Regions from separate parts of the Streptomyces gobiensis genome, predicted to be linked through region 2. Evidence: riboswitches for the same ligand, from Rfam matches in the RefSeq annotation. Region 2 holds a riboswitch; the other holds the start of a gene.
What was found. Region 2 has a riboswitch for S-adenosylmethionine ahead of thrC (threonine synthase). Riboswitches for the same ligand answer to the same signal wherever they lie in the genome.
Positions count from the first base shown of each region.

Region 1: linked by a shared signal. The riboswitch ahead of test1122_RS03775 (aminotransferase class V-fold PLP-dependent enzyme) and the one ahead of thrC (threonine synthase) in region 2 are both predicted to bind S-adenosylmethionine.

Region 1 is NZ_CP086120.1:811,096-823,198, reverse strand. It holds gene test1122_RS03805 (DNA-binding transcriptional response regulator) at 1-151, opposite strand, end outside; gene ctaE (aa3-type cytochrome oxidase subunit III) at 360-980, shown strand; gene qcrC (cytochrome bc1 complex diheme cytochrome c subunit) at 1,074-1,901, shown strand; gene qcrA (cytochrome bc1 complex Rieske iron-sulfur subunit) at 1,898-2,965, shown strand; gene qcrB (cytochrome bc1 complex cytochrome b subunit) at 2,962-4,596, shown strand; gene trpD (anthranilate phosphoribosyltransferase) at 4,843-5,907, shown strand; SAM riboswitch class IV at 6,025-6,143, shown strand; gene test1122_RS03775 (aminotransferase class V-fold PLP-dependent enzyme) at 6,238-7,545, shown strand; gene test1122_RS03770 (Lrp/AsnC family transcriptional regulator) at 7,576-7,857, opposite strand; gene test1122_RS03765 (rhomboid family intramembrane serine protease) at 7,854-8,582, opposite strand; gene test1122_RS03760 (hypothetical protein) at 8,687-8,926, shown strand; gene test1122_RS03755 (NYN domain-containing protein) at 8,947-10,311, shown strand; gene test1122_RS03750 (C40 family peptidase) at 10,590-11,630, shown strand; gene test1122_RS03745 (C40 family peptidase) at 12,015-12,103, shown strand, end outside.
Region 2 is NZ_CP086120.1:2,290,666-2,302,768, reverse strand. It holds gene cdgB (diguanylate cyclase CdgB) at 1-1,400, opposite strand, end outside; gene test1122_RS10490 (flavin reductase family protein) at 1,684-2,238, shown strand; gene test1122_RS10485 (SIS domain-containing protein) at 2,756-3,679, opposite strand; gene test1122_RS10480 (extracellular solute-binding protein) at 3,934-5,190, shown strand; gene test1122_RS10475 (DUF3263 domain-containing protein) at 5,210-5,464, shown strand; gene otsB (trehalose-phosphatase) at 5,475-6,296, shown strand; gene test1122_RS10465 (alpha,alpha-trehalose-phosphate synthase (UDP-forming)) at 6,286-7,734, opposite strand; gene test1122_RS10460 (glucosyl-3-phosphoglycerate synthase) at 8,432-9,385, opposite strand; SAM riboswitch class I at 9,518-9,669, shown strand; gene thrC (threonine synthase) at 9,687-10,967, shown strand; gene test1122_RS10450 (MoaD/ThiS family protein) at 11,071-11,349, shown strand; gene test1122_RS10445 (cold-shock protein) at 11,762-11,965, shown strand.

The DNA.
Region 1 (12,103 bases), 1.5 Mb from region 2:
CCAGGGCGCTCAGCACCGCGGGGAGCGTCGCGCACTCCAGGTACTCCACCGAGGGCACATCGGCGGCGGGCCGGCGTCCGGCGGCCAGCCGCACCTGCTCGCGGGTGTTGGCGTCATCGCTGTAGACCAGCACCGTGGCCGTCGGCTGCATCGTTCCTCCGCGTCATGGGATCGGTTGGATCGAAACGTCAAGAAGCACTGCGAAGCGCTGCCCGGATGCTACTCCCTCAACCGCCCCCTCAACAGCACCGGGAACGCCGCTCTGATGGCCGTGTGAAGGGGCCGTTTGCGCAGCGCACATACGTCGGACACACCGAACGGCACCCCCCGAAGTCAGTACGGAATAAGCGACCGACATAATGTCGGTCGTGGCGACAGCAACAGCAGTAGAAACCGGGCACGCGCACCCGTCGGTCAATCGGCCGAACCTCACCAGCGTCGGAACCATCATCTGGCTGAGTTCCGAGCTGATGTTCTTCGCGGCCCTCTTCGCGATGTACTTCACCCTGCGATCGGTGATGGGAGCCGAGTACTGGTCGGAACAGGCGGACGGCCTGAACCTTCCGTTCGCGGCGACGAACACCACGATCCTGGTGCTCTCCTCACTCACCTGCCAGCTCGGCGTCTTCGCCGCCGAGCGCGGGGACGTGAAGAAGCTCCGCTCGTGGTTCGTGGTCACCTTCGTCATGGGCGCGATCTTCATCGGCGGCCAGATGTTCGAGTACGTGGAGCTGATCAAGCACGAGGGTCTTTCGCTCTCCTCGGACCCGTATGGTTCGGTGTTCTACCTGACCACCGGCTTCCACGGCCTCCATGTGACGGGCGGCCTGATCGCGTTCCTGTTCGTTCTCGGCAGGACGTACGCGGCCAGGCGGTTCACCCATCACCAGGCCACCGCTGCCATCGTCGTGTCCTACTACTGGCACTTCGTCGATGTCGTCTGGATCGGCCTCTTCGCCACGATCTACTTGATCAGGTAGTCCGGGCGCGCGCCGGACACATACAGCCGGACCGCACACAGACAGACATAACCAGAAGCATCGACGCAGAAGATCCTGACACCGGGGTAATCCGTGAAAAAGCTCTCCGCACGACGGCGCCATCCGCTGGCGGCGATCGTCGTTCTACTCTTCGCGCTGGCGGCCACCGGGGGGCTGTACGCCGCGTTCGCTCCTGTGGGCGAGGCGAAGGCCGACAACTCGGTGGCCTCTTCGCAGTCACTCGCCATCGAGGAGGGCAAGAAGCTCTACGCCGTTGGCTGCTCCAGCTGCCATGGAACCGGCGGCCAGGGCTCCAGCGACGGACCGAGCCTCGTTGGCGTCGGCGCCGCCGCTGTCGACTTCCAGGTCGGCACCGGCCGGATGCCCATGCAGTCGCCTGGCGTCCAGGCGCCAGAGAAGCCCAAGGTCTACACACAGGCCGAGATCGACCAGCTCGCGGCGTATGTCGCCTCGCTTGGTGCCGGTCCGTCCGTGCCCACCAAGGAGCAGTACAGCCCCGAGGGGCTCAGCGCCAAGGAGATCGGCGAGGGGGGCAAGCTCTTCCGGACGAACTGTGCGCAGTGCCACAACTTCACCGGCCAGGGCGGCGCGCTCACCAAGGGCAAGTACGCCCCCAACCTGCGGGATGTCCCTCCCAAGTACATCTACGAGGCCATGCTGACCGGCCCGCAGGACATGCCTGCCTTCCCCAATACCGTGCTGCCGGAGCAGCAGAAGAAGCAGATCATCGCGTATCTGGGCGAGGTCAACACCTCGGAGACGGAGGACCCGGGCGGCTGGGCACTCGGTGGCTTCGGACCCGTCAGTGAGGGTCTGTTCACCTGGACCATCGCCCTCGCGGTTCTGATCGGCGTCACCGTCTGGATCGCGGCCCGGAACGCCAAGGCCAGGAAGTCATGAGTAGCCAGACTGGATCCCACAACGACGTGTCAGACGACCACCTGCCGGCTGAGCAGGGTTCCGCACAGGGCGAGGTAAAGGTCGCGGACGATCCGTTCGCCGACCCGGGGCTGCCGCCTCACGAGGACCGCATCCAGGACATCGATGAGCGGGCCGCCAAGCGCTCCGAGCGCGTGGTCGCCCTGCTCTTCACCGTGTCCATGCTGGCCACGATCGGCTTTATCGCCTCCTATGTGACCTTCCCGATCGACAAGATCGTTTATATCTTCCCGTTCGGGCACATCAGCATTCTGAACTTCTCGCTGGGGCTCACCCTCGGTATCGCCCTGTTCTGCATTGGCGCGGGCGCGGTCCACTGGTCCCGGACCCTGATGGACAGTCACGAGGTCGTCCAGGAGCGCCACCCGATCGAGGCGAGTGACGCGACCAAGTCCGCGGCGCTGGCGGCGTTCGCGAAGGGCGCGGAGGACTCCGGGCTCGGCCGCCGGAAGCTGATCCGCAACACCATGTTCGGCGCGCTGGCCCTGGTGCCGCTCTCCGGTCTGGTGCTGCTGCGCGACCTGGGCCCGCTGCCGGAGGACAAGCTCCGCAGCACGATGTGGAAGAAGGGGCTTCGTCTCGTCAACGAGAACACCCTGGAGCCGCTGCGGCCCGAGGACATCACGGTGGGCTCGCTGACCTTCGCCATGCCGGAGGGCCTGGACCCCGAGGACCATGATTTCCCCAAGGAGATCGCCAAGGCGGCCCTGATGCTCATCCGGCTGGAGCCGAACGACATCAAGGACAGGCAGCAGCTGGACTGGGCCCACGAGGGCATCGTGGCCTACTCCAGGATCTGCACCCACGTTGGCTGCCCGGTCACCCTCTATGAGCAGCAGACGCACCATGTGCTCTGCCCGTGCCACCAGTCGACCTTCGATCTGACTGACGGCGCACGCGTGATCTTCGGCCCGGCCGGCCACCCCCTGCCACAGCTGCAGATCAGCGTCAGTAAGGACGGTTTCCTCGAGGCGCAGGGCGACTTCGCGGAGCCCGTCGGCCCGAGCTTCTGGGAGCGCGGATGAGTACGACAACTGAGAGCCCAAGGCCCCGGGGCAAGGCGCCCGCGGGCGAGCGGGTCGCTGACTGGGCCGATGGCCGTCTGGGGATCTACGGCGGGGCCAAGAAGAACCTGCGCAAGGTCTTCCCGGACCACTGGTCCTTCATGCTGGGCGAGATCGCCCTCTACTCCTTCATCATCATCATCCTGACCGGTGTCTACCTCACCCTGTTCTTCAAGCCGAGCATGGCCGAGGTGCACTACGACGGTCCGTATGTGCCGATGCAGGGTGTGCTGATGTCGGAGGCGTACGCCTCCACGCTGGACATCAGCTTCGATGTGCGCGGCGGTCTGCTGATGCGGCAGATCCACCACTGGGCAGCGCTCATCTTCCTGATGGCCATGATCGTGCACATGATGCGGGTGTTCTTCACCGGTGCGTTCCGCAAGCCGCGTGAGATCAACTGGCTCTTCGGCTTCCTGCTGCTGGTGCTCGGTATGTTCACCGGCTTCACCGGTTACTCGCTCCCGGACGACCTGCTCTCCGGCACCGGCACCCGGTTCATGGAAGGCGCGATCCTCGCCGTCCCGCTGGTCGGTACGTACCTCGCGATGTTCCTGTACGGCGGTGAGTTCCCCGGCACGGAGATCATCCCGCGGTTCTTCACCATCCATGTACTGCTGTTGCCCGGCATCATGCTGGGCTTGGTGGTGGCCCACCTGATCCTGGTCTTCTACCACAAGCACACCCAGTTCCCCGGGCCCGGACGGACCAACAAGAACGTCGTCGGCTTCCCGCTGATGCCGGTCTACACGGCCAAGGCCGGTGGCTTCTTCTTCCTGGTCTTCGGCATCATCGCGGTGATCTCCGCGACGTTCAGCATCAACCCGGTCTGGGTGCTCGGTCCGTACCGGCCCGACCAGGTCTCCACGAACGCCCAGCCGGACTGGTACATGGGCTTCTCCGAGGGCCTGATCCGGGTCATGCCCGGCTGGGAGTGGGTCATCCCGACCGGCCACACCATCAACTTCGGTGTGTTCATCCCGCTGATGATCTTCCCGCTGGTGCTGGCCGCGATCGCGGTCTACCCGTTCTTCGAGAACTGGGTCACCAAGGACAAGCGCGAGCACCACCTGCTGGACCGCCCGCGCAACGCTCCGACCCGTACCGCCTTCGGTGCGGCCTGGATCAGCTGGTACTTCGTGCTGCTGGTCGGCGGTGGCAATGACCTGTGGGCCATTCACTTCGACCTGTCGATCAACGCCATCACCTGGTTCGTCCGTATCGGCTTCTTCCTCGTGCCGGTGATCGTGTTCTGGGCGACCCGGCGGATCTGTCTGGGGCTGCAGCGGCGCGACCGGGAGAAGGTGCTGCACGGCCGGGAGACCGGCATCATCAAGCGCCTGCCGCACGGTGAGTTCATCGAGGTGCATGAGCCGCTCTCACAGGACCAGCTGCACACCCTCACCCAGCACGACCAGCACAAGCCGGCCGCGCTGCCCGCCGCGGTCGACGAGCACGGTGTCCGGCGCAAGGTCGGTCTGATGGAGAAGCTGCGCGTCAGGATCAGCCGTGGCTACTTCGGTGAGCACGGTCAGATTCCCAAGCCCACGCAGGAGGAGTACAAGCAGATCATGAGCGGCCACGGGCACTGACCTTGCGCCTAAACCGGCGCCGCTCTCGCGGACCTGGTTGCTCGCCGTTGGGGTTGCTCAATTGATGGTTGCTGTTTAGCAGGCCGGTCTGGGCCCTGGGTCTGTCCCCGCACGGGGACAGACCCAGGGGCCCGCTCGTGTGTCCGCACTGCGGCCACCCGGCCCTGTGGTGCGGCTGCGCCGATAGGCTGGCGACGGGCCTCCCCGGAGCGCCCTCGGTAGCCAAAGACACCAGGAGTGATCCCCATGAGTGCTGTGACCCCCGCAGGAGGCGAACACGTGGTGGCCCGCACCTGGCCGGACGTACTGAGCGCGCTGCTCGCTGGGCAGGACCTGACGGAGGCGGACACCGCCTGGGCGATGGACCGCATCATGCGTGGTGAGGCGACCGACGCCCAGATCGCGGGCTTCGCGGTGGCGCTGCGCGCCAAGGGCGAGACGGTGGGGGAGGTCTCCGGACTTGTACGAGCGATGTACGAGCACGCCAACACGATCGATGTCCCCGGCCCTTCCGTGGATATCGTCGGTACGGGTGGTGACCGTGCCAAGACGGTCAATATCTCCACCATGTCGGCCATCGTGATCGCCGGCACCGGGGCGAAGGTCATCAAGCACGGCAACCGTGCGGCGTCCTCAGCCAGCGGCTCCTCGGACGTCCTGGAGAAGCTGGGCGTCAATCTGGACCTGACCCCGGAACGGGTCGCCGAGGTCGCGGTGGAGGCCGGAATCAGCTTCTGCTTCGCGGTGAAGTTCCACCCGGCGCTGCGGCATGTGGCCGGTGCGCGCAAGGAGCTGGGTGTCCCCACCACCTTCAACTTCCTTGGCCCGCTGACAAATCCGGCCCGGGTGGATGCCCAGGCCACGGGCGTCGCGGATGCCCGGATGGCGCCGATCATGGCGGGAGTGCTCGCCGAGCGCGGTACCTCGGCGTTGGTCTTCCGCGGTGACGACGGGCTCGATGAGCTGACGACGACCTCGACATCGACGGTGTGGGTCGTACGGGAGGGCACGGTCCGGCAGGAGTCCTTTGACCCCCGGGATGTCGGCATCGAGCTGGTACCGATCGAGGCACTGCGGGGAGCGGACGCCGCCTACAACGCCGATGTCGCCCGGCGTCTGCTGGACGGCGAGGCCGGTCCGGTCCGCGACGCGGTCCTGCTGAACTCGGCAGCGGCCCTGGTGGCCCTTGAACCGGGCGAGGGCACCCTCGCGGAGCAGCTCGCGGCGGGCATGGCGAAGGCCGCGGAGTCCATTGACTCCGGCGCCGCGAAGATCACGCTCGACCGCTGGGTGGCCGCGAGCCACGCCTAGCGGGCAACGGGCAACGGGAAGCGACTCTGGGACGGGCCCCGGCGCCGGGCGCCGGGGCCCGTCCGTGATGCAGGCCACGTGTAGCGCGCAGGGATCATGTGGCATACTCCCGCTCAAGGTCACGAGTGACAGCGACTACGGCCCCGGCCCGCTGTCCGGCAACCCTCCGTCCGTGGTGGGGTGCCCCGGGTGATGACCGGGCCGCATGACAGCAAGGTCTGCGGCAAGCGCGGTCGAGGGAGTTCCTTTATGCGTAAGCGAATGCGTTAGGGCCTGGCGGCCCCCATCCTCGCCTGAACTTCCCTCCACCCTCTCTCAGGAGACTCCGCCATGTCTGTTTCCGCCGATGCCGCCTGCCGTAACGCCGACACCGCAGCCGCCGACACCACCGCCGTCCTGCCCGTGCTGGGCGCGGATGTGCGGGTGCCGCTCGCCACCGGGGGCGAGATCGAGTACGCCGCGCTCGACTACGCCGCCAGCGCTCCCGCCCTGCGGCGGGTATGGGAGGACATCGCCGCCTACGCGCCGTACTACGGCAGCGTCCACCGCGGGGCCGGATACCTCTCACAGCTCTCCACCGACCTCTTCGAGGAGAGCCGGGCCACGGTCGCCGAGTTCCTTGGCTGCCGCCCCGATGACCAGGTCGTCTTCACCCGCTCCACCACCGATTCGCTCAATCTCCTCGCCGCCGTCCTCCCGGCGGACACCCGGGTCTATGTCTTCGAGACCGAGCATCATGCCGCCCTTCTCCCGTGGCGCGGCCACGACACCACTTATCTGGACGCGCCGCCCACCCCACGGCACGCGGTCGCCGTGCTCGATGAGGCGCTGCACGCCGCGCCCAAGGGGCCGAAGCTGGTGTGTGTGACGGGAGCGTCCAATGTGACGGGGGAGCTCTGGCCGGTCGAAGAGCTGGCGGCCGCCGCGCACCGGCACGGCGCGCGTATTGTGCTGGACGCCGCGCAGTTGGCACCGCACCGTCCGGTGGATATCGCGGAGCTGGACGTCGACTGGGTCGCCTTCTCCGGGCACAAGCTGTACGCGCCCTTTGGCGCCGGGGTCCTCGCGGGCCGCGCGGACTGGCTGCGGGCGGCGGAGCCGTATCTCGCGGGTGGCGGTGCCAGCCGTAAGGTGTCGCGGCGCCCGGACGGTGGCGTGGAGGTTGAGTGGCAGACGTCCGCAGCCCGGCACGAGGCCGGGTCGCCCAATGTCATCGGCGCCTACGCCATCGCCGCTGCCTGCCGGGCGCTGACCGAGGCCGGGTTCGAGCGGCTGGTCGAGCGCGAGCAGCGGCTGATCGCCCGGCTCCGGGCGGGGCTGGCTGAGGTGCCCGGGATCAGGGTCCTCTCGCTCTTCGGTGATGACGCGCCGCGCGTCGGGGTGCTGTCTTTCGTGGTGGCGGGCTGGAACAGCTCGCAGTTCGCGGCGGCGCTCTCCGCTGAGCACGGCATCGGGGTGCGTGACGGGCTCTTCTGCGCTCATCCGCTGCTGCGTGTCCTGCTCGGTGCGGAGGAGGACGGGCCGGGGGAGTGCGGTTCCTCATCCCTGGACGCGATTCGGGTCAGCTTTGGGGTGGGCACGCCGGATGAGCATATTGACCGCTTCTTGGGCGCGGTCAGGCAGCTTGTCCGGGGTTAGCCCCCCAGTCTCCCACCCCTTCCCGGATCGTTACGCGTCGAGGCCGATGGCGAAGGCTGCTTCCAGGTCGTGCTGGGAATAGGTGCGGAACGCGATATGCGTCTCGGTGGACAGCACACCGGGAACCTTGCTGATTCGCCCCGGAATGACATCGGCGAGATCATCGTGCTGAGCCACCCGCACCATGGCGATCAGATCGTGCGCGCCGGTCACCGAGTACACCTCGCTGACCCCTTCCAGCGCGGCGATCTGCTCGGCGATCTCGGGAATCCGGTCGGTGCTGCTCTTGATGAGCACGATCGAAGTGATCACGGCTTTGGCCCTCTTTCGGTCGCCTGAGCTGGCCTGCTCACTCTAACCTCACCGCGGAAGCGGGCCCATGTGTAGAGGAAGCCGAGAGCGAAGCCGATGACATGGGTGAGATGGGCGGTGCCCGGCCCGTCGGTGTCGGCGCGGGCCGCCAGCCACTGCAGTGAGATCCAGAAGACCAGCACCGCCCAGGCCGGGAAGCGCAGCGGCAGGAAGAAGAGGAAGGGGTAGACGCCCGTGACCCGGGCCCGGGGGAAGAGATAGAGGAAGGCGCCGAGCACTCCGGAGATCGCCCCCGACGCACCCACCAGGGTCTGGCTGGAGTGCGGATGGACAGCCGCGTAGCTGAGCATCGCCGCATAGCCGATCACCAGATAGCAGCCGGTGAAGCGCAGTGCCCCCATCCGTCCCTCCACCATGCCGCCGAAGACAAAGAGGAAGAGCAGATTCCCCAGCAGGTGCATCCAGTTGCCGTGCAGGAAGACCGCGGTGAAGGGGGTGAACAGCGGACGCAGCGCACCGCTCCACAGCGTCTCCGGGCGCACGCCCCAGTGGCGGAAGTACGCGACCTGGGCGTGTCGCACCGCGTCATCGCTGCCGTACCCGCTGATGAAACCGGCGGCCGGGCTGAGCAGGAAGACCGCACAGCAGGTCCCGATCAGGGCGTATGTCATGACGGGCTGTCCGGACAGAGAGCGTGGCACGATCCGCTGCATGGTGTGGATCATGACGGCTTGGCCACGGCGTGGATGCCTCGACACACGCGGCAGGTGCCAGGCCGTAGGGTTGCGGGGAGAGTACCCACGCTCCGCGGAAAGAACAGGACGACACCATGCCGGTTCCTCAGCCCACGGCCGACACGCGCTGGCGCTGCACGCTGTGCGGCAATCTCACCCGGTTCGATGTGACCCGGACCAGCAAGGTCGTGGAGTACGTCCATCTGGACCTGGCGGGCGAGCCGAAGGTGGAGGAGCGCGAGGTTATCAGCGAGGCCATCGAGTCGGTGCGCTGTCGTTGGTGCAATGCGATGGACCAAGTCGAGCTGGTGGACCGGCCCGGCGCACAGGTCTGACGGACGGGCGGGTGTGAGCCGTGGAGGAACGGACGGGCGGTGAGCCGGAGGCCGAGCGGCCGGGTGGCGGCGCCGACGAGGCGCTCGACCGTCCGCTGCCGGAGCGGGTACGGCGCCGAGTGGTGGCGTTCACCGGGGATGCGATCGGTGGGCTGACCATCGCGGAACTTCCCGCTCCGCTGCGGCAGTACGCCCGTTTTACCCCGACCCGCCGAGCCAAGTACGGCGGCAACGCGATGGCGGCGGCGCTGGAGAGCGACACGGTGTTCCGGCAGCGTATCGCCGGGCGGCTGCGTGAGCTGGAGCCCGAGCTGGCCGAGGCGATCGAGGGTGGCACACCCCCGGCGGCCGCGGACCCGGTGGAGGTGGCCGCGGCCGCCTATGTGCTGCGGCCCGAGGGCTGGGTCAAGCTGGTGGCCGCTGCGGGCGAGGAGGCGCAGCGGGCGCAGGCCCAGCGGGCGGGTGAGGAGGCCGAGCGTGAACTGGCACGGCTGCGCGAGGAGCTGGCGCAGGCGCGGGCCACGGCCCGCAGCGAGGCCGAGCGGGCTCGTACGGATCTTGAGGCGGCCCGCAAGGAAGCGGAGGCGCTGCACCGGAAGCTGCGCAGCGCGCTGAGCGATGTGAAGCGCGGCGAGGCGGCGGTACGCAAGGTACGCGCCGAGCTGGCGGAGTTCCGGTCACAGGCGGCGGCGCGCAAGACGGCCGCCGACAGCGAGGCGCGGCGGCTGAAGGCGCGGCTGGCGGAGGCGGAGTCCGCGCTGGAGGCGAGCCGCCGGGCGGTGCGCGAGGGGCGCAGTGTCGAGGACATGCGGGTCCGGCTGCTGCTGGACACCGTGCTGGACGCGGCCCAGGGGCTCCGCCGGGAGCTGGCTCTGCCACCCGCGATGCAGCATCCGGCCGACACCGTCGACGCTGTTGAACCAGGACATTTGACGCCGAAGGATATCGCGCACCGCGCGCTTTCGGAAGAAGACCCGGCGCTGCTCGATCAGTTGCTGGCGCTGCCTCAGGCGCACCTGGTGGTGGACGGTTACAACGTCACTAAAACGGGTTATCCTTCGCTGCCGCTGGAGAAGCAGCGGCTGCGGCTGCTCGGTGGCCTCGCGGTGCTGGCGGCGCAGTCGGGCGCGGAGATGACCTGTGTTTTCGACGGTGCCGAACTGGACTCGCCGGTACTGCTGGCGCCACCTCGGGGCGTAAGGGTCCTTTTCAGCAAACCGGGGCAGACTGCCGATGAGTTGATCCGTCAGCTGGTGCGCGCGGAGCCCCAGGGGCGCCCGATTGTGGTGGTTTCAACCGATCGGGAAGTCGCCGACGGGGTGGCCGAAGCGGGAGCGCGCCCAGTGGCATCCGCCCTTCTGCTCAAACGACTTGCGCGGACCTGAATCTCCTCGGTGGCGCAGCCGGCGGCACACAGAGCGTCAAGTTGCTGTTGCTGCGTGTGTGACGTTGGTAAAGGATCCGCTTGCGCAATGAGATTTTTCCTATGAGGATTTGAAGCGACTGGTGGCGACTGACTAAGGTCAGGCCCCGAACCTTCGCGCGGTTGTTCACTCATCCGGGGTGGCAGCGGAGGTACCGCCGTATCCGCGGCGCTCACGCGGAGCCGGGGCACAGACCCCCACCACCCGGCAGGCGGCTGAGGAAGAAGGAGCTCGCCCCAGTGGCGTCCCACCGTCGTCCCAAGCAGCCGAGCCGCACCCGCACGACCGTGCTCACCGCGACCGCGGCGGCCGCTGTCGCCATGTCCACCCACGCGGCACAGGCCGATCCCACGCCAGACCCCAACAAAAAGGGCGTCAAGGCGGAGATCGACCGGCTGCATGAAGAAGCGACTCAGGCGACTGAGAAGTACAACGGCGCCAACGAGAAGCAGAAGAAGCTGCAGAAACAGGTCGACCGGCTGCAGGACACCGTGGCCCGTGGCCAGGGTGAACTGAACGAACTGCGCAACGGTCTGGGCTCGATGGCGACCGCGCAGTACCGCAGCGGTGGCCTCGATCCGTCGATGCAGCTCTTCCTCTCCTCCGACCCGGATGAGTACCTGGCCAAGGCGGCCACACTCGACCAGCTCAGCAACAAGCAGCTCGGTGAGCTCAAGAAGATCCAGGCGAAGCACCGCACGCTGGAACAGCAGCGCGGGGACGCCGCCGGGAAGCTCAAGGAGCTCGCGGACACCCGCGAGGAGCTGGCCAGTAAGAAGAAGGAGATCCAGGGCAAGCTCGCCAAGGCCCAGAAGCTCCTCAACACCCTGAACGCCAAGGAGCGGGCGGCGCTGGCCGCCGAGGAGGAGCGCGCCAACCGGGCCAGCGAGCGCACCAACCTCGGCAATGAGGCCAGCGCCTCGCAGCGCGCCGCGGCCGCCCTCAACGCGGCCAAGACCAGGGTCGGTATGCCCTATGTCTGGGGCGCCACCGGCCCCAACTCCTTCGACTGCTCCGGACTGACCTCCTGGGCCTACAACCAGGCGGGGGTCTCCATCCCGCGTACCTCGCAGGCCCAGGCCAACGCCGGTACCCGGATCAACTCCATGAGCGCTTTGCGCCCCGGTGACCTCGTCCTGCTCCGCAGCGACCTCAGCCATGTCGGCTTCTACGCGGGCAATGGGCAGATGCTGCACGCCCCGAAGCCCGGCGCCAGCGTCCGCTATGAGTCGATCAGCGGCAGCGGCATGCCTTTCATGTGGGGCGTCCGCATCGGGTGAACCCCCGTAACGGGGTGGGCGTTTCGGCTGTGGCTGGGGTCGGTGGTGGGTTGCCTTGCGGGGTTGATCCAGGTGCCCTGTTGCGGGGTGGGCGTTTTGTGTGGTTGGGGTGGGTGATGGGTTGCTTTTGCGGGGTTGGGCTTTCCCTGGTGGAGCTGTGGGGTTGAGGGGCGCCGCTCGGGGTTGATGTGGGGGGTTGCGCTCGTCTGTTTGGGTGATTCGGGGCGGCTGCGACTGGCTGCTGTCCTGCCGGTGACCTGCGTCTGAGGTGGGGCGTCACGGACCGTACCCCTGATGGTTCTTGGACCGGCTGTGATCGCAGGGCTACTGTCTGCGGGCGCAGTTCCCGGTAGGGGAGCGTCAGCGGAAGGAGCGTGGCCATTCGTGGTGTCGCACCGTTCTCATCGAGGAAGTCCACAGCCCGGCCTCGGCCGAGGAGCGCGGGTCACCGTACTGTCGGCCGCCGCGGGCGC
Region 2 (12,103 bases):
AGTACCACGAACTCGTCCCCGCCGAGCCGGGCCACCGTGTCGTTGTCCCGTACGCCGCCGGAGAGCCGCCGAGCGACCTCGATCAGCACCGCGTCACCGCAGTGGTGGCCATAGCGGTCGTTGATCGACTTAAAGCCGTCAAGATCGCAGAAGAGAACCGCGAGCCCCTTGTCCGCCGGGTCGTCGCTCTCCGGAGCGACCACATGCAGATGGTGGTCATAACCGCCGTCCAGCGGCTCCACGCCCGTACCGTCGAAGCCGTCCACGCTGAAGCCATGGGTGCCGATGTGTGGGGGTGGCTCGGACAGGGCCGGGGCCGGGCCGGGCCTGGCGCACAGCTTGCCGCTGAGCCGGGCGCGCAGCTCGGCGCTGTTCGGCAGGCCGGTGAGGGAGTCATGGCTGGCGCGGTGCGCGAGCTGCAGCTCATGCCGCTTGCGCTCTTCTATGTCCTCGACATGGGTGAGAAGGAAGCGTGGGCCGTCGGCGGCGTCGGCGACGACGGAGTTGCGGAGCGAGACCCATACGTAGGAGCCGTCGCGGCGGCTGATCCGCAGCTCCGCCCGGCCGCCCTCGGCGGAGGTGCGCAACAGGGTGCCGATGTCCTCCGGGTGGACGAGGTCGGAGAAGCTGTAGCGCCGCATCACCGAGGCGGGGCGGCCCAGCAGGCGGCACAGCGCGTCATTCGTCTTGATCAGCCGGCCGTGGTGGTCGCCGCCCATCTCGGCGATGGCCATACCGCTGGGCGCGTACTCGAAGGCCTGGCGGAAGCTCTCCTCGCTGGCGCGCAGCGCCTGCTGCTCGCGCTCCAGGCGGACCAGGGCGCGCTGCATGTTCGAGCGCAGCCGGGCGTTGCTGATCGCGATGGCGGCCTGGAACGCGTACATCTGCAGCGCCTCGCAGCCCCAGGCGCCGGGACGGCGGCCGTTGCGGGGCTTGTCGACGGATATGACGCCGAGCAGGTCGCCGTCTGAGGAGTACATGGGGGCGAAGAGCCGGTCCATCGGGTGCCACTCATCCGAGAAGCGGGGGGCGGGCCCGGCGGTGTGCCACTGCGGGACATCGTCGTCATCGAGGACCCAGCCCTCGGTGTACGGGATAAAGCGGAGCTCGCCCCAGGCCTCACCCATGGCCAGTCGGCGCTCCCAGGAGGCGCGGGAGCCGACGCGGCCCGCCATCATCGCCTCAGCACCGGGATGGCCCGCGACGGCGGCGACGACAAGGTCGCCATCGGAGCGTACGAGGTTGACGGCGGCGAGCTCGAAGCCAAGTCCGGCGACGGCGCCGTCGGCGACGGTCTGGAGCGTGTCGGCGAGGCTGCGGGCGGTGTTGAGCTGTGCCACGGACTGATGGAGCTGGCGCAGCGTCGCGAGGCGGACGTAGGGCTCTGAGTCAGTGTCCATCGCCCTCCCCCTGTGACTCCTGTCCCTCCGAGTGCCACGGCCACTGAATCACAGCGAGCTGCTCACTCGGTACACAGGGTCAACAATTATCGCCATCTGTGACTCAAGTCACAGCAGAGCGTAGGTGGTTGACTGCTCCGAGTGGAGGTGTGTCGTGTTCCGTCTACATATGTCGAAGGCATTGAGCGGGCGAAGGGCGTCTGTATGTTCGGTCGATGGACCTAGGGCTGGGCTGGTCCTCCGGACCGATGCGGGCGGTTTGGACGGCGGATAGCGTTCCCGTGTGTATTCACCAGCGCCACGCCAGCCGCAGACGTCCATCCCCCATCCTGAAGGGGTGAGTGAGGAACAGTTCCGAGCCGCCATGGCGCGGCTGGCCGCGGGTGTGGTGCTGGTGACAGCCTACGACCCGGAGGACGGGCCGCGTGGCGAGGACGTCGGTATGACGGCGACGGCCTTTCTCTCCGTATCGCTGGAGCCGCCGCTGGTCCTGCTGAGCGTGCGGGAGGGTTCCCGGATGGACGAGCTGCTGGAGCGGCAGCCGCTGTGGGCGGCGTCCCTCCTGGCGGAGGGGCAGCGGCAGACGGCCGGTCGCTTCGCGATGAAGGGGCGGCTGAGTGACCGGCTCCTCTTCCAGGAGCTCGCGCATACGCGGGGCGAGGTTTCGGGGGCGCTGCTGGTGTCGGGGGCGCTGGCGCAGCTGGAGTGCCGCACGGAGCAGCGCGTCTCGGCCGGGGACCATACGCTGCTGGTGGCCCGGGTCCTGACGGCCGCCCTTCCGCAGCCGGAGGGCGGGCCTCTCACCTACTACCGGGGCCGCTACCGCACGCTTGGGTAGCAGGCTGCTGCCCGGCCTTACGTCGCTGGCTTTCCCGCCGTCCGGGGTGCGGCTCCGCCGCGTGGTGGGGCTTGCGCCCGGTGGCGGGGGTGCCGTGGGGTGGGTTTCCCCTATGCCCGCCCCTTCCCGGAAACCGGGGCTTCGCCCCGGGCCCCGGGGGTGGGCGGGTGCGGCTCCGGTGGCCGGTGTTGTGCCCACCCGTGCCGCCCCTCGGGCGGCCCGAGTGCCCACAACACTCGTGTGGGCCGAGTACCCACAACACTCGTGTGGCCCGAGTGCCCACAACACTGGTGTGGGCCGAAGTGCCCACAACACACGGCGGTGCGAGTGCCCACAACTGCGTGAGGGGGTGGGGAGGGGTGGGTTGTTCCGGACGCTTGCCCGTGATTTGTGGGCCGACAGGGGCTTAACCGGTTGACTCAACGCTGCCGCGCGTCGGGCCGTAAATCATGGGTCCGGAACGGCCCACCCCGGACCACCCCCGACCCACCACGGCGCCGCACCCGGCAACGTGCGGTCACCCTCCTGGGAGGATCACGCTGCGGGTCAGGCCGCGGGGGCGGTCCGGGTCCAGACCCCGCCCCTCCGCCACCGCGACCGCGAGCCGCTGAGCGCGGATCAGATCGGCGACCGGGTCAAGCCCGTCGGCCACCAGTGCGCCGCCGACCCGGTCGATATCCGCCGCCAGCCCCTCCGGCAGGGTGCCGAAGACCCACGCCACCCGGCCCGGCCCGGTGATGGAGATCGGCCCGTGCCGGTACTCCATCGCCGGATACGCCTCGGTCCAGGCGCCCGCCGCCTCCCGCATCTTCAGGGCCGCCTCCAGGGCCAGCCCGTACGCCCAGCCCCGCCCCAGAAACGTCCACTGCTCGGCCCCGAGCGCCACCTCCGGCAGCGGCTGGGTGACCGCCAACTCCGCGTCAACGGCTGCTTCGGCGGCCGACTTCACACCGGCGGGCAGCGCACCCCGCGCCTCCAGCCCGGTCCGTAGAAGCATCAGTGCGGTTGTCGCGAAGCGTGTCTGTACGACTGACTCCTCGTCGGCGTAGTCGAGGACCACGGTGTGGTTGGCGGCGTTGCTGACCGCCGACTCCGGGTCGGCGGTCAAGGCGACGGTCGCCGTCGCACCGCGCAGCCGGGCCAGCAGATCCAGCACCTCCGTCGTGGTGCCGGACCGGGTGATCGCGATCACCCGGTCGTACGTACGGCCGACCGGGAACTCCGACGCGGCGAATGCGTCCGTCTCGCCGTCCCCCGTCGCCTCCCGCAGGGCCGCGTACGACTGGGCCATAAACCACGATGTGCCGCATCCGGTCACCGCGACCCGCTCGCCGGAGCGGGGCAGGGCGTCCGCGAAGGAGGCTGCCTCATCCGCCGCGCGCCGCCAACAGCTGGGCTGGCAGGCGAGCTCGGCGGCGGTACGGGACGGTTCGGCGGCCATGTGGTGACTCCTCAGAGCAGGGGCGAGTGGTGTAGTCCACGTCCGTGGATAGCAGCCCCGGCCGGAGTCGGGAAAGGCCGTTGCCGAAGCGATACCGGGGGTCCTGTGGACCTCGCGGGCGCCGGAATGGAGACTCTTCCTCGAACACGCATGAACGATATGCGAACAAGTAAGCGCCCTCCCATGGGCAATTTCAGGACAAAGGGGAAGTGCCAGTGCAGCGGCGGCGGTTCTTGGGCCTAGCGGCCACGGGCATGGTGAGCGCTGTCGGACTGTCAGCCGCAGCCTGTGGCAACGGCGACTCCGGCAGTGAGAAGGTCACCCTCAAGCTTGTCGCCGCTGACTACGGTGACCCCAGCGGTAACAACGGCTCACAGGAGTACTGGGACGCTCTCGCCCGTGCCTTTGAGAAGGAGCATGAGGGCGTCACGGTCGATGTGTCCGTATACAGCTGGAACGATGTCGACAAGAAGGTCGCCGAGATGGTGAAGGCGGGGAAGGCCCCCGACATCGCCCAGATAGGCGCATACGCCGACTACGCCGCCGACGGCGCGCTGTACTCCGCCGCCGAGATGCTCTCCATCCCCGTGCAGGCCGACTTCATCCCGGTCCTCGCCCAGGCGGGTGAGCTGCGCCGCACCCAGTACGGCCTGCCCTTTGTCTCCAGTACCCGGATGCTGTTCTACAACAAGGACCTCTTCACCAAGGCCGGACTCGACCCGGACAAGCCGCCGAAGAGCTGGGCAGAGCTCAAGTCGGCCGCCGAGGCGCTGAAGACAGCCGGGGTGAAGATCCCGTACGGGCTGCCGCTCGGCCCCGAGGAGGCCCCGGCCGAGACCATGATGTGGATGCTGAGCGGCGGCGGCTCGTACACCGACAACGTCGGCGGCTACATCATCGACTCGGTGGAGAACATCAAGACCTTTACCTGGCTGCGCGATGATCTCGTCGGCGCGGGCCTCACCGGGCCCAGCTCCCCGGCCACCACCGACCGGCAGACCGTCTTCAACGCCTTCAGCCGTGGCGAGGTCGGCATGCTCAACGGCCACCCGACGCTGATGCAGCAGGCGGGGCGTCAGAAGATCAATTACGCCACCGCACCACTGCCCGGCCGGAGCGGTGAATCGGGCACCACCATGGGCGTCGCCGACTGGATTCTGGGCTTCAAGCAGAACGGCAACCGGGAACACATAGGCAAGTTCCTCGACTTCGTCTTCAGCGTCGATCAGCACTATGCCTTCACCGACCGCTATGACCTGCTACCCGTCACCACCTCGGCCTCCGACCGGATGAGCTCCGCCAAGAAGCACAAGGCCCTGTGGCCGTTCCTGGAGCAGCTCCAGACCGCCGAGTTCTACCCGGTGGGCAAGATCTCCTGGGCCGGGACCAGCCAGCAGATCAAGAAGTCCATCGGTAAGGCCGTCACCCAGAGCGGCAACCCGGAGGCCATCCTCGGCGCGATCCAGCGCCAGGCCGACGCCGAGGAGTCCGCGGCGAGCGGGCGACTGTAGGCGGCAGTAGGTTGGAGGCGTGACACAGCAGGACGAGCAGCCCGGCCAGGAAGGCCTGTCCGAACGGGACCAGGCCGTCCTGGCCGTCGAGCGACGCGGCTGGCCGGGCCCCGGCGCCAAGGAGCGGGCCATAAGAGAGCAGCTGGGCCTCTCGCCGACCCGCTACTACCAGTTGCTCAACGCCCTGCTGGACGACCCCCGGGCGCTCGCCCACGACCCCGTCACGGTCAACCGTCTTCGCCGACGCCGGGACGCCCAGCGGGAACGCCGATAGGGTCGCCCGTATGGGCAGTCCTCTCCCGGTTCCCACCACCCCCGCGGGCCGCACGGGCCTGGAGGCCTTTCTCGCCGCCCCCGAACAGTCCGTTGTCGCGCTTGACTTCGACGGCACCCTCGCCCCGATCGTCGCCGACCCGGCACAGGCCCGCCCCCATCCCGGTGTCGTCCCCGCGCTGTCCCGGCTGGCACCACGGCTGCGCGCCGTCGTCGTCATCACCGGGCGACCGGCACAGCTCGCGGTGCGCTACGGCGGCTTCGCGGGGGCGCCGGGCCTGGAACGTATGACCGTGCTCGGGGCGTATGGCGCCGAGCGCTGGGACGCCGCGACGGGGGAGATCCAGCAGCCGCCGCCGGACCCGGGCGTCGCGGCCGTACGGGCCGGACTCCCCGGCCTGCTGGAGCGGCTGGCGGTCCCCGACGGTACCTCCGTCGAGGACAAGGGCCATGCGATCGCCGTCCACACCCGCCAGGCCCCCGACCCGGCCGGCACCTTTGAACTGCTCCAGGAGCCGCTGCGCGAGCTGGCCGGCCGGCACGGGCTGCGCCTCGAACCGGGGCGGTTCGTGCTGGAGCTGCGGCCGCCGGGCATGGACAAGGGCCTCGCCCTGCTCGATTTCCTCCGGGAGACCGACGCGGGCCCGGTCCTCTACGCGGGCGATGATCTCGGCGACCTCGCCGCCTTCGCCGCCATCGAGAAACGCCGTGCGGAGGGCACCCCGGGCGTGCTGGTGTGCAGCGGCAGTACGGAGGTCACGGAACTCGCCGCCCGCGCCGACCTGGTGGTCGACGGACCAGCGGGCGTAGCGGCCCTGCTGGCTAGCCTCTGAGCGCGGCCAGCTGGTCCAGGAACCACTTGCGCGGCGGCAGCGCGGTCGCCGCGGCCGCCAGCCGCTTGGTGCGCTCCGCGCGCTCATCCGGGTCCATCAGCAGCGCCGTATGCAGTGCGCGGGCGGTATCCGCGATGTCATACGGGTTGACGACGAGCGCGTCCTCGCCCAGCTCCGCGTAGGCCCCCGCCTCCCTGGACAGCACCAGCGCGCAGCCCCTGTCCGAGACGACCGGCACCTCCTTGGCGACCAGATTCATCCCATCGCGGATCGGATTCACCAGCGCCACATCCGCCAGCCGGTAGGCCGCCAGGGAGCGGGCGAAGTCGTCCTTCACATGCAGCAGAACCGGTGTCCAGTCAGCCGTGCCATACGTCGAGTTGATCTTCTCGGCGACCAGTGAGACCTCAGCGGTGTACTCCCGGTACACCGCCAGATCCTGCCGCGACGGATAGGCGAAGGCGATATGCACGACCCGCTCATGCCACTCGGGATGGTCATCCAGCAGCCGACGAAAGGCGTACAGCCCGCGCACGATGTTCTTGGACAGCTCGGTCCGGTCCACCCGCACAATCGTCTTACGGCCCTGCCCGCCGATCTGCTGCCGCAGGGTGGCCATCCGCTCGGCCACATCCGCACGCTGTGAGCGCTCCCGCAGAAAGTCCGCGTCGGCCCCCAGCCCATGCACACCGATCCGCGTCGTATGCCCCTCATAAGAGACCACCAGCTCGCCATCGGTGGAGAGCACGGAGGCACCGAGCACATCAGCGCAGCAGGCGGTGAACGCCTCGGCCCAGCGCCAGGTGAGAAACGCCGCGCGGTCGGCGCCGAGGATGCCGCGCAGCACGGCCGCGCCGACCCCGTCGGGCAGCACCCGGTAGTAGTCCGGTGGGGCCCAGGGCGTATGGGAGAAGTGACCGATCCGCAGATCCGGCCGCCGCGACCGCAGCAGGCCGGGCACCAGGGCCAGGTGGTAGTCCTGCACCAGGACCACCGCGCCCGGCGCGGCCTCCTCGGCGAGCGCGTCCGCGAAGGCCGCGTTGTACGCCTCATACGCGGCGTACCGCGCTTCGAAAGCCGAGTCGAAGACGGGCTCCAACGGGATCTGGTACAGCAGATGGTGGACAAACCACAGCACGGAGTTCGCGATGCCGTTGTAGGCATCCGCGAACACCTCTGCCGGGATATCCAGCATGCGCACCCGCTGGTCGCCGGTGTCGGCGACGGGCAGCCGCCCGTCGTTACGCCGCACGGCCTCGCGGTCGCCCTTGCCCAGGGCGGCGCAGATCCATACGGCGTCGGCGTCCGGGCCGATGGCCGACAGACCTGACACCAGGCCGCCGCCGCCCCGCTTGGCGGTGAGCGAGTTGTCTTCGCCCAGCGTGTATGAGACGGGGCCACGGTTGGATGCGACGAGGATCTGGGACGCGGTGACCATGTCCCGACCGTATCCCCTGCCCCCCAAGCCCAAACAACCGTACGTTTTCAGCCGCCCCTTCCCGGCTGCGGCTCCGCCGCGCGGCGGGGTTCCACCCCGGTTGCGGGGTGCCGTGGGTGGGTGTCCCCGTATCCCTCCCCCAGCTACCTCCCCCAGACTCCGTCTGGGAGGTGCCCCAGGGAGGTGCCCCCACCTTCCCGGCTGTGCCGATATGCGGCTCCGCCGCGTGGCGGGGCTTGCGCCCGGTTGTGGGGGTGCCGTGGGCGGGTTTCCCCAATTCCCGCCCCTTCCCGTAACCGGGGCTTTGCCCCGGGCCCCGGGGTGGCCGGGTGCGGCTCCGGTGGCCGGTGTTGTGCCCACCCTCCCCCATAGCCTTAAGGGCATGGGGGGACCCCCATCGCCCCTCGGGCGGCCCGAGTGCCCACAACACTCGACGGCGTGAGTGCCCACAACACTGGTGTGGGCCGAGTGCCCACAACACACGGGCGGCGCGAGGCCCACAACTGCGTGAGGGGGTGGGGAGGGGTGGGTTGTTCCGGACGCTTGCCCGTGATTTGTGGGCCGACAGGGGCTTAACCGGTCGGCCCAACGCTGCCGCGCGTCGGGCCGTAAATCATGGGTCCGGAACGGCCCACCCCGGACCACCCCCGACCCACCACGGCGCCGCACCCAGCACGTACGGCCGGGCAGCCGCCTGCTAGGCCGCGCGGGACGCGTACTCCGGCAGCGCGCACATCGCCGGGCGCTCCTCGGCGTCAACCGGGTACGTACGGGGCGCGAAGCCCCCGGAGGGGGCGCGGTCGAACTGCGTAAGTTCGGCCCGGGTCAGCGGCGCCCCGGACAGCCGGAGCTGCGCCGTGCGGTATATCGCCGCCGCCATCCGCCCCAGCGCCTGCCCGTCCTGGTGCCGATGGAGTCGGACGCCGACGTCCACCTGGGCCAGCGCGTCCAGCCCGACGCAGTCGAGCGCATCGATGAGCAGCCCCAGCTCAACCCCGTAGCCCACAGGGAAGGGGAGCCGTTCCAGCAGGGAGCGCCGGGCCGCGTACTCACCGCCCAGCGGCTGGACGAAGCCCGCCAGCCGGGGCCAGTGCAGGTTCAGCAGCGGCCGGGCCACCAGCTCGGTCACCCGGCCGCCGCCCCCCGGGCTGTCGCCCAGGGGGCGGTCGTACATCGCCTTGACCAGCTGAATCCCCGGGTCGGTCAGCAGCGGCCCGACAACGCCCGATACAAACCGCGCGTCGAAGTCGCGCAGGTCCGCGTCGATGAAGCACACAATCTCGCCGCTGGTGACGAGCAGCGACCGCCACAGCACCTCGCCCTTGCCGGGCAGCGCGGGAAGCCGGGGCAGTACCTCGTCGCGGTGCACCACCTTCGCTCCGGCCGCCGCCGCGACCTCGGCCGTACGGTCCGTGCAGCCGGAGTCGAGGACCAGCAGCTCATCGACGAGCGGCATGGCCTCCGACATCAGCTCGGCGCGGATCGTGGCGATGATCCCGCCGACCGTCGCCTCCTCGTTCAGGGCGGGCAGTACGACGCTCACACTGCCGAAGGAGCCCGCCGCCCGCTTCGCGGCGAGCAGTGTGGGCAGTGGCCGGTCAGCGGCGGTCCAGGAGCGCCGCCGCAGCCAGGACCCGACCTCATCCAGCACGTACCTGTCTCCTGTCTCGCGGTTCGGACGACTGTCTCAACCCTGCCGGACGTCGGTTACAGTCTTGGACAACGCGTATGACCACCGCATGTCGGGGTCTCACGTCGACAAACGCGCCGGTTGGCGCCATAGCGCTCATCCAGAGGGGCAGAGGGAACGGCCCGTTGAAGCCCCGGCAACCATCCTGCGTGCGCTCGTACTTCCGGTCATTTCCGGGGCGGGGCCGCCGTGGGGAAGGTGCCAATTCCGGCCCATGGCGAAAGCCGTCACGGGGAAGATGAGGAGAAAGGGCCTCGCCTCCATGGCTGTGCAAACAGTTTCAAACAGCACCGATATTTCTCTGGGACCGGCCGTCGCGCTGTCCTGCAGGGAGTGTGGGGAGCGCACTCCGCTAGGCCCCAGTTTTGCCTGTGTGGCCTGTTTTGGCCCGCTGGAGATTGCATACGAGCTACCGAGCGGTGATCCTGCGGGACTGCGTAAGCGGATCGAATCGGGACCCAACAGCATCTGGCGCTATGCGCCGCTGCTGCCCGTTCCGGAGGATGTGGCGAGTAAGCCGAATCTCAACCCCGGGCTGACCAAGCTGGTCAAGGCCGACAATCTCGCCCGCGAGCTGGGTATCACCGGCTCGCTGCACATCAAGGACGACTCCGGCAACCCGACGCACTCCTTCAAGGACCGTGTCGTGGCCATCGCCGTTGAGGCGGCCCGTGCCTTCGGCTTCACCACGCTCTCGTGTTCGTCGACCGGCAATCTGGCGGGTGCAGTGGGCGCCGCGGCCGCCCGGGCCGGACTGCGGTCCTGCGTCTTCATCCCGCACGACCTGGAGCAGGGCAAGGTCGTCATGGCCGCGGTCTACGGCGGCGATCTGGTCGGCATCGAGGGGACGTATGACGACGTCAACCGCTTCTGCAGCGAGCTGATCGGCGATCCGATCGGCGAGGGTTGGGGCTTCGTCAATGTCAATCTGCGCCCTTATTACGCGGAGGGCTCCAAGACCCTCGCGTATGAGATCTGCGAGCAGCTGGGGTGGCGGCTGCCGGACCAGATCGTGATCCCGATCGCCTCCGGTTCCCAGCTCACAAAGATCGACAAGGGGCTGAAGGAGCTCATCGCGCTGGGGCTGGTCGAGGACAAGCCGTACAAGATCTTCGGCGCTCAGGCGGAGGGCTGCTCCCCGGTCTCCCGGGCCTTCAAGGACGGCCACGATGTCGTACGGCCGGTGCGGCCGGACACCATCGCCAAGTCGCTGGCCATCGGGAACCCGGCGGATGGCCCCTATGTCCTGGACATCGCGCGTCGCACGGGGGGCGCGGTCGAGGACGTCAACGATGAGCAGGTTGTGGACGCGATCAAGCTGCTCGCCCGTACCGAGGGGATCTTCGCGGAGACCGCGGGCGGGGTGACCGTCGGTGTCACCAGGAAGCTGATCGAGAGCGGTGTGCTGGACCCGGCCCTGACCACTGTCGTACTGAACACCGGCGATGGTCTGAAGACCCTGGACGCGGTGGCGCCCACGACGCGCCCCTCGGCGGTGATCCGCCCGAGCCTGGACGCGTTCCGCGAAGCTGGACTCGGCTGACTGTCCCGCCCTCTCCCGCCCTCTCCCGTCCTCTCCCGCCTCCTCCTGCCCTCCGCCTCTTCGCCCCTCCGCCCCCTGACCTGTTCTCACAGAAGGTGAAGCCATGAGCGTTACCGTCCGTATCCCGACCATTCTGCGTACCTACACCGACGGCAAGGCCGAGGTCCCGGCCGAGGGCGCGACCCTTGCCGAGGTGATCGCGGACCTGGAGAAGAACCACCAGGGCATCGCCGCGCGGGTGCTGGACGACACGGGTAAGCTGCGCCGCTTTGTGAACGTCTACGTCAACGACGACGACGTGCGCTTCGAGCAGGGTCTGGAGACCCCGACGCCGGACGGCGCGGGCGTCTCGATCATTCCGGCCGTGGCGGGTGGCTGCTAACCGTCCATACAGCACAATATTTCCGGAATTGCCCCCTCCGCTTGCGCGGTCAGGGGGCAATTTCACGTTCCGGAAAGCGGTACAGTTAGCCCACCCCCCTCCCGGCGTGATGTGCCGAACGCATATGAGAACACGACAACTTGTGCCAGAAATTGCTGAACGATTTGTCGTGTTGATCCGCTATGCCCGGCCCGACTTGCCCCGCTTTTCCGGCATTTGAACCGGTATCGCCGGTCGGCCGTACTCAGAATTCTCGTCCGATTGACCTGTTGCACAGGGCGTCCGTCCAGATACATTCAGCGGCGGTCGACGCGTTCCGGCGCACACCCCAACTCCTGGTGAGTGGGGTGAGGTCTGACCCGGGTCCGCGGAGTGCGGTCTCGTGCAAGGGCCAGTAATAGGGGAGTTAGGAATGGCTCAGGGCACCGTCAAGTGGTTCAACGCGGAGAAGGGGTACGGCTTCATCGCGGTCGACGGTGGTGCGGACGTGTTCGTCCACTACAGCGCGATCCAGATGGACGGGTACCGCACCCTTGAGGAGGGGCAGCGAGTCGAATTCGAGATCTCGCAGGGTCAGAAGGGGCCGCAGGCGGACATGGTCCGCGTGACTGCCTGAAGCGACGACCACGCCACATCGTCTGAAAGGGCCCGTGCTCCCCGTCGGGGGCACGGGCCCTTCGGCGTGCGCGGGACGTGCGGGTGTCCGGGAGCCGCTTGCACTCGGGTGGGTCGAGTGCTAATCATTGCGTTAGCA